2 linked regions of the Azoarcus olearius genome follow. The main gene of each other region encodes a partner of the protein of the gene in region 2 in a complex. Links are inferred from orthologs where the notes say so. Each region holds a gene or a part of one and is shown on either strand. Other genes may lie near its edges.

What was found. Proteins that work in one complex are often made in the same cells at the same time.
Region 1: the proteins of eno (region 2) and dqs_RS08550 are in contact, whole or in part, in a solved structure (PDB 2FYM), measured with the Escherichia coli proteins. The link is inferred for Azoarcus olearius from one-to-one orthologs.

What each region holds. Positions count from the first base shown.
Region 1 is NZ_CP016210.1:1,858,775-1,862,583, reverse strand. What follows is about bases 1-3,606. They hold dqs_RS08550 (Rne/Rng family ribonuclease), read left to right. Parts: upstream 1-391; coding sequence 392-3,406; downstream 3,407-3,606. Other genes in these bases: dqs_RS08545 (low molecular weight protein-tyrosine-phosphatase), read right to left, coding at 3,501-3,606. Outside these bases: more of dqs_RS08545, read right to left, coding at 3,607-3,809. UniProt on the Escherichia coli protein: Endoribonuclease that plays a central role in RNA processing and decay. Required for the maturation of 5S and 16S rRNAs and the majority of tRNAs. Also involved in the degradation of most mRNAs.
Region 2 is NZ_CP016210.1:2,417,721-2,420,769, reverse strand. What follows is about bases 1-2,802. They hold eno (phosphopyruvate hydratase), read left to right. Parts: upstream 1-657; coding sequence 658-1,947; downstream 1,948-2,802. Other genes in these bases: dqs_RS11180 (CBS domain-containing protein), read right to left, coding at 2,368-2,799; ftsB (cell division protein FtsB), read left to right, coding at 2,038-2,313; kdsA (3-deoxy-8-phosphooctulonate synthase), read left to right, coding at 1-573. In the rest of the region: dqs_RS11175 (C40 family peptidase), read right to left, coding at 2,909-3,049. UniProt on the Escherichia coli protein: Catalyzes the reversible conversion of 2-phosphoglycerate (2-PG) into phosphoenolpyruvate (PEP). It is essential for the degradation of carbohydrates via glycolysis.

The sequences.
Region 1 (3,809 bases), 560 kb from region 2 along the record:
GGTTTAGCCGGTTGCGGTCGCCATCCCCACACGCCAGAAGGCGGGGGTCGATGTTCGACGATGAGCCCGCACGAGCGCTCCCGGCAGAACCGATGCGTGCGCCGCGCTGCCCAAAAAGGCGGCGATGGTAACGCAATCAACCAAGCAAAACACACTCTTCGACCTACCAGTTGGATTTATTCGCGTAGCACACGCAGGATCAAATGTTCTGGCCCGAACGCCGCACGACGGCGGGGGCGGGAACACGAGAATTTCGACCAGCCGACCCATCACAGCCGCGACCCTACAACCGGATGAAAGTAGCCCTACCCAACCGCTCCTGAACCCGGAAAGCGCGATGGTGCGCGCCGTTCGTCCTGCCCGTGTGCTTTTGCGCGGGAGAACGACCTAAATGAAGCGCATGCTTTTCAACGCGACGCAGGCCGAGGAACTGCGCGTCGCAATCGTAGACGGTCAGAAACTGATCGATCTCGATATCGAATCGGCCGCCAAGGAACAACGCAAGAGCAACATCTACAAAGCGGTCATCACCCGCATCGAGCCCAGCCTCGAAGCCGCTTTCGTCGATTACGGCGCCGAGCGCCACGGCTTCCTGCCGTTCAAGGAAATCTCGCGCTCCTACTTCCAGCCGGGCGTGGATGCCGGCAAGGCCAGCATCAAGGAAGCCCTGCGCGAAGGCCAGGAACTGATCGTCCAGGTGGAAAAGGACGAGCGCGGCAACAAGGGCGCGGCGCTCACCACCTACATCTCGCTGGCCGGGCGCTACCTGGTCCTGATGCCGAACAATCCGCGCGGCGGCGGCGTGTCGCGCCGTGTGGAAGGCGACGAGCGCGCCGAACTGCGCGACGTCATGGACCAGCTCGAAGTCCCGGGCGGCATGAGCCTGATCGCGCGTACCGCGGCGATCGGCCGCAGTGCCGAAGAGTTGCAGTGGGACCTGAACTACCTGCTGCAGCTGTGGACCGCGATCGAAGGCGCCGCCACCAGCCAGTCCGGCGCGTTCCTGATCTACCAGGAAGGCAGCCTGGTGATCCGCGCGATCCGCGATTACTTCCAGCCGGAAATCGGCGAAATCCTGATCGACACCGACGACATCTACGAGCAGGCGCGCCAGTTCATGGCCCACGTCATGCCGGGCAACGTCAACCGGGTCAAGCGCTATCAGGACGACGTGCCGCTGTTCTCGCGCTTCCAGATCGAGCACCAGATCGAATCCGCCTACTCGCGTCAGGTCGGCCTGCCCTCCGGCGGCGCGGTGGTCATCGACCACACCGAAGCGCTGGTGTCGATCGACGTGAACTCGGGCCGTGCGACCAAGGGCGCCGACATCGAGGAAACCGCCTTCCGCACCAACCTGGAAGCGGCCGATGAAATCGCCCGCCAGCTGCGCCTGCGCGACCTCGGCGGCCTGATCGTCATCGACTTCATCGACATGGAGTCGCAGAAGAACCAACGCGAAGTCGAGAACCGCCTGCGCGACGCGCTGCGCCACGACCGCGCCCGCGTGCAGACCGGCAAGATCAGCCGCTTCGGCCTGCTCGAACTGTCGCGCCAGCGCCTGCGTCCGGCGCTCGCCGAAACCAGCTACATCCCCTGCCCGCGCTGTAACGGCACCGGCCACATCCGCAGCACCGAATCGTCGGCGCTGCACATCGTGCGCATCCTCGAAGAGGAAGCGATGAAGGAGAACACCGGCGCGGTGCACCTGCAGGTGCCGGTCGATGTCGCCACCTTCCTGCTCAACGAGAAGCGGGTCGACATCGCCCGCATCGAGATGCGCCACAAGGTGCAGCTCATCATCGTGCCGAACCGCCACCTGGAGACGCCGCAGCACGAAATCATCCGTCTGCGCCACGACCAGCTCAACCTCGAAGACATCGCCCTCGCCAGCTACCAGATGGTGCAGAAGCCGGCTGACGAGGAAATGCGCCTGCCGACCAAGAACGGCGACAAGCCGGCCCGCCAGGAAGCTGCAGTCAAGGGCATCTCGCCCGAACAGCCCGCGCCCATCGTGGAAGCCCGCGCCGAAGCCGCGCCGGCGCCCGCCGCGGTGGCGCCCGCGCCGCGCCGCGGCCTGCTCGACTGGATTCTCGGCCTGTTCCGCAGCGAACCAGCCCCGGCCGCCACGCCGGCGCCGGCCGAAACGCCGGCCAAGCGCGAGGCCCGTCCGCGCGGCGAACGTAACGGAGACGCCCGTCGCGGCAATGGCAATCGCAACCGCCGTGAAGGCCAGCGCGAGCGCACCGAACGCGATGGCGAGACGCCTCGCGCACGCCCCGAGAACGGCCGTCACGCACGTGGCGAACGAAGCGAAAGCGTCGAACGCGAGAAGCCCCAACAGGAGCGTGCGGAGCGTCCCGAGCGCGCTGACCGTCCCGAACGGACCGAGCGCGGCGAAGGCGGCCGTGGTCGCGGCCGTGGGCAGCGCCAGGCACGCACCGAAGAGCTGAACGAGAAGCCTGCCGACAAGGCTGCCGAAGTCGCGGCGGAAGTCATCGCCGCCGCGGCGCTCGCCAGCGCGAACGACACCGAAGCCGTGGTGCCCTCGGGCGACGACAGTGCAGGTGAGAACGCAGCCCCCGAAAAGCGTCGCCGCCGGGGCCGCGGCCGCCGCGACCGCCGCCCGGCCGAAGTCGCCGGCGTGGATGGCGTGACCGAGAACGAAGGCAGCGCCGATGCGGTTGCCGAAACCGCCGACGTCCTCGCCCCTGAGGCCGCGCCCGTCGTGGCGGAGGCCGAGGCTGTGGTTCAGGTCGCCGCGACCGTGGAAGCGGTCGAAGCCCCTGCGGTCGAAGCCCCTGCGGTGGAAGATGCGCCGGCTGCCGCCGAGGCGGCCCCCGCGAGCGCAGAACTGCCGGTCGTCGCCTCCGCCGCTACGGCGGTGGAGTCGATCGTCGAGGCGGCACCGCTGCCGGTCGCCATCGAAACGGCGGTTCCCACCGAGGAGGTCGCTGGCGCCCAGGTCACCGAAACCGTTGCGCCCGAGACGGTTCCGCCGCTGTGCGTGGCCGAACCCCCGGCCGCCGACCACCCCGAGGTGTCCGTGGAAGCCGAGGCGGTGGCGACGACGTTCGAAACCGCGACGGTGCAGCCGGTGGCCGCCCCTGAGGCAGAACCGGTCGCCGAGGCGCCGATCCCGGTGGTCGTGGCGGAAGACAGCATCGTCCCGCCTGCGCCGACCGAGACGCGCGCCGCCGGCGTTGAGCAGAAGCCCGCGCCTTCGGATCCGATCGACCTGGGACCGGCGCTGGCTGACAGCGGCTTGGTACTGATCGAAACGAGCCGCGACAAGCTGTCCAAGTTTGGCACCGGTGCCGTGGAACAGTCCGTGCCGCTGGGCCGCAAGCCCCGTCAGGCGATGGTAATTGCGGAAGAACCGCTGCAGCAGGTTGAGACGCGCAAGTAAGCGCAGACCGCGTCCAGAAAAAAGGCCACCGCAAGGTGGCCTTTTTTCGTTCTGATCGGCGCTGACGACCGGGGCGCGTGCGCGCCCATTCCCGTCAGGCGCCGATCCGATCCAGCAGGCCGTCGACGCCAGCCTCGCACATGTCGAGCACCATCTCGAAACCCTGCGGACCGCCGTAATACGGGTCCGGCACCTCATCGAACTCGGTTTTCGCGGCGTAGCGCAGGAACAGATCGAGCTTGGGCCGATACACCTCCGGGCAGGCCCGCTTCATCAGGTCGAGGTGGCCGCGATCCATTGCCAGCAGCAGGTCGAAATCCTGGAAATCGCGCAGTTCCAGCTTGCGCGCCCGCAAGGGACTGAGATCGTAGCCACGTCGGGCCGCCGCCTTGAGCGTACGCGG
Region 2 (3,049 bases):
GACGTGCATTCGGTCGAGGAGATCCCGGCCGTCGCGGCGGTGGTCGATGTGCTGCAGACCCCCGCCTTTCTGTGTCGCCAAACCGACTTCATCCACGCGGTGGCGTCCTGCGGCCGCCCGGTGAATATCAAGAAAGGCCAGTTTCTCGCGCCCGGCGACATGAAGAACGTGGTCGACAAGGCCCGGGAAGCCAACGGCGGCGCTGACAACATCATGGTGTGCGAGCGCGGCGCGTCCTTCGGCTACAACAACCTGGTGTCCGACATGCGCTCCCTCGCCATCATGCGCGAGACCGGCTGCCCGGTGGTGTTCGACGCCACCCACTCGGTGCAACTTCCGGGCGGGCAGGGCACGGCATCGGGTGGTCAGCGCGAATTCGTACCCGTCCTCGCCAGGGCGGCTGTCGCGGTCGGCGTGGCTGGTCTTTTCATGGAAACTCACCCGAATCCCGCGCAGGCGCTTTCCGATGGCCCCAATGCCTGGCCCTTGCCGCGCATGAAGGCGTTGCTCAGCACGCTGAAGGCGATCGACGAACTGGTCAAGTCGCGCGGGCTGCTGGAAACCGAGGCCTGATCCGCTTCGCGTGCCGCCCCATGTGCAGGCGCACCCTGATTTTTTCTTCCAATTCCTAATCCGTAACCGAAACAGGAACATTCCATGAGTGCAATCGTTGACGTGATCGCCCGCGAGATTCTGGACTCCCGCGGCAATCCCACTGTCGAAGCCGACGTGCTGCTTGAGTCCGGGGTGATGGGGCGTGCTGCCGTGCCCTCCGGCGCCTCCACCGGTTCCCGCGAAGCCATCGAACTGCGCGACGGCGACGCCGCGCGCTTCCTCGGCAAGGGCGTGCTGCGCGCCGTCGAGAACGTCAACACCGAGATTTCCGAAGCGATCATCGGTCTGGACGCCGAAGAGCAGGCCTTCATCGACCGCACCCTGATCGACCTAGACGGCACCGAGAACAAGTCGCGTCTCGGCGCCAATGCGACGCTGGCAGTGTCGATGGCAGTGGCGCGCGCCGCGGCCGAGGAGGCCGGCCTGCCGCTGTACCGCTATTTCGGCGGTTCGGGCCCGATGGCGATGCCGGTCCCGATGATGAACGTCATCAACGGCGGCGAGCACGCCAACAACAGCCTGGACATCCAGGAATGCATGATCATGCCGGTGAGCATGGGCAGCTTCCGTGAGGCACTGCGTTGTGGCGCGGAGATCTTCCATCACCTGAAGAAGATCACCGACAAGAAGGGCTACCCGACCACCGTCGGTGATGAAGGCGGTTTCGCGCCCAACGTGTCCGGCACCGAAGAAGCGCTCAACCTGATCCAGGAAGCCATCGCCGCCGCCGGCTACGAGCCGGGCCGCGACGTGCTGCTGGCGCTCGACTGCGCTGCGTCCGAGTTCTACAAGGACGGCAAGTACGAGCTGAAGGGCGAAGGCCTCAGCCTCACCTCCGAAGGCTTTACCGACTACCTCGCCACCCTGGCCGACAAGTTCCCGATCGTGTCGATCGAGGACGGCATGGCCGAAGGCGACTGGGCCGGCTGGAAGCACCTCACCGACCGCCTCGGCCGCAAGATCCAGTTGGTCGGCGACGATCTCTTCGTCACCAACACCAAGATCCTCGAGCAGGGCATCGACCAGGGCGTGGCCAACTCCATCCTGATCAAGATCAACCAGATCGGCACCCTGTCGGAAACCTTCGCGGCGGTTGAAATGGCCAAGCGCGCCGGTTACACCGCGGTGATCTCGCACCGTTCGGGTGAAACCGAAGACTCCACCATCGCCGACATCGCGGTGGGCCTCAACGCGATGCAGATCAAGACCGGTTCGCTGTCGCGCTCGGACCGTATCGCCAAGTACAACCAGCTGCTCCGCATCGAGGAAGATCTCGGCAACACCGTGGTGTATCCGGGCAAGCGCGCGTTCTACAACCTGCGCAGCCGCTAAGCGACGCCGGTTCGCTTTCCGCTTCGACTGCCGCGACATCCGCCGCGGCAGTCGATTGCGTCTTTCTTTCCCTAGCCGTCGAACTGTTCCATGCGTTGGCCCGTGATCATTCTTGCCGTCCTCGTCGTCGTGCTGCAGTACCCACTGTGGCTAGGCAAGGGCGGATGGCTGCGCGTGTGGGAGGTGGATCGCAAGTTGCACGAGCAGCGTGAGGAGAACACGCGGCTGGAAGAGCGCAACGCGGGGCTCGACGCCGAAGTCCGCGACCTCAAGTCCGGCAACGAGGCGATCGAAGAACGGGCACGGCTCGAACTCGGCCTGACCAAGCCCAACGAAATCTTCGTTCAGGTACCCCAGAAGCACTGAACCGGCTCAAGGCCGGCTCAGTTCCATGCTTCAAACGCGTTCGTCGGACGCGGTCTAGAGCAGTTCGGTGATCAGTTCCCGCTGCTCCAGTTCCTCTTCAAAAGCCACCATTTCGAGACCGAGCGCGTCGCGCGCGGAAATCATCCCGATCGGCCGCCCGCAGTCGGTGACCGGAACGTGCCGGAAGCCGCCCTCGTACATCAGGTGCATCGCGTGCCCGAGCGGCCTGTCGGACGATATCGACTGCGGATCGCGGGTCATGACTTCGCTCAAACGTGTCCGCGCAGGATCGCGGCCGGCGGCGATGACGCGGACGAGCGCGTCGCGTTCGGTAAAGATGCCGCTCAGGTGACCGTCATGGACGATCATGATCGACCCCACGTGCAGGTCGGTCATCCTGCGCGAGGCCTCCAGTACTGTCATGTGTTCGTCGGCGGTCAGAATCTTCTGTCCCTTTACCACCTCTGCAATCTTGCGCGTCGGCATGTCTCTTCCTCCTCCGGAAAACCACCATCGGCCCATCAAAGGTAGATAGCCGCTGCCGGGGAAGCAAGTCCGAACATACCCCAACGCCCGCCGGCGGGGCTACGCGGTTTCAGTCGCGTGCGATCAGCGTCCGCGCGCCGTCGAAGCGCGGTGCGAAGTAGGCGTTCGAGAGCTTCTCGATGCGCACGGCGCCGCGGCTCGATGGCGCGTGGATGAAGCGCCCGTCGCCGATGTAGATGCCCATGTGGGA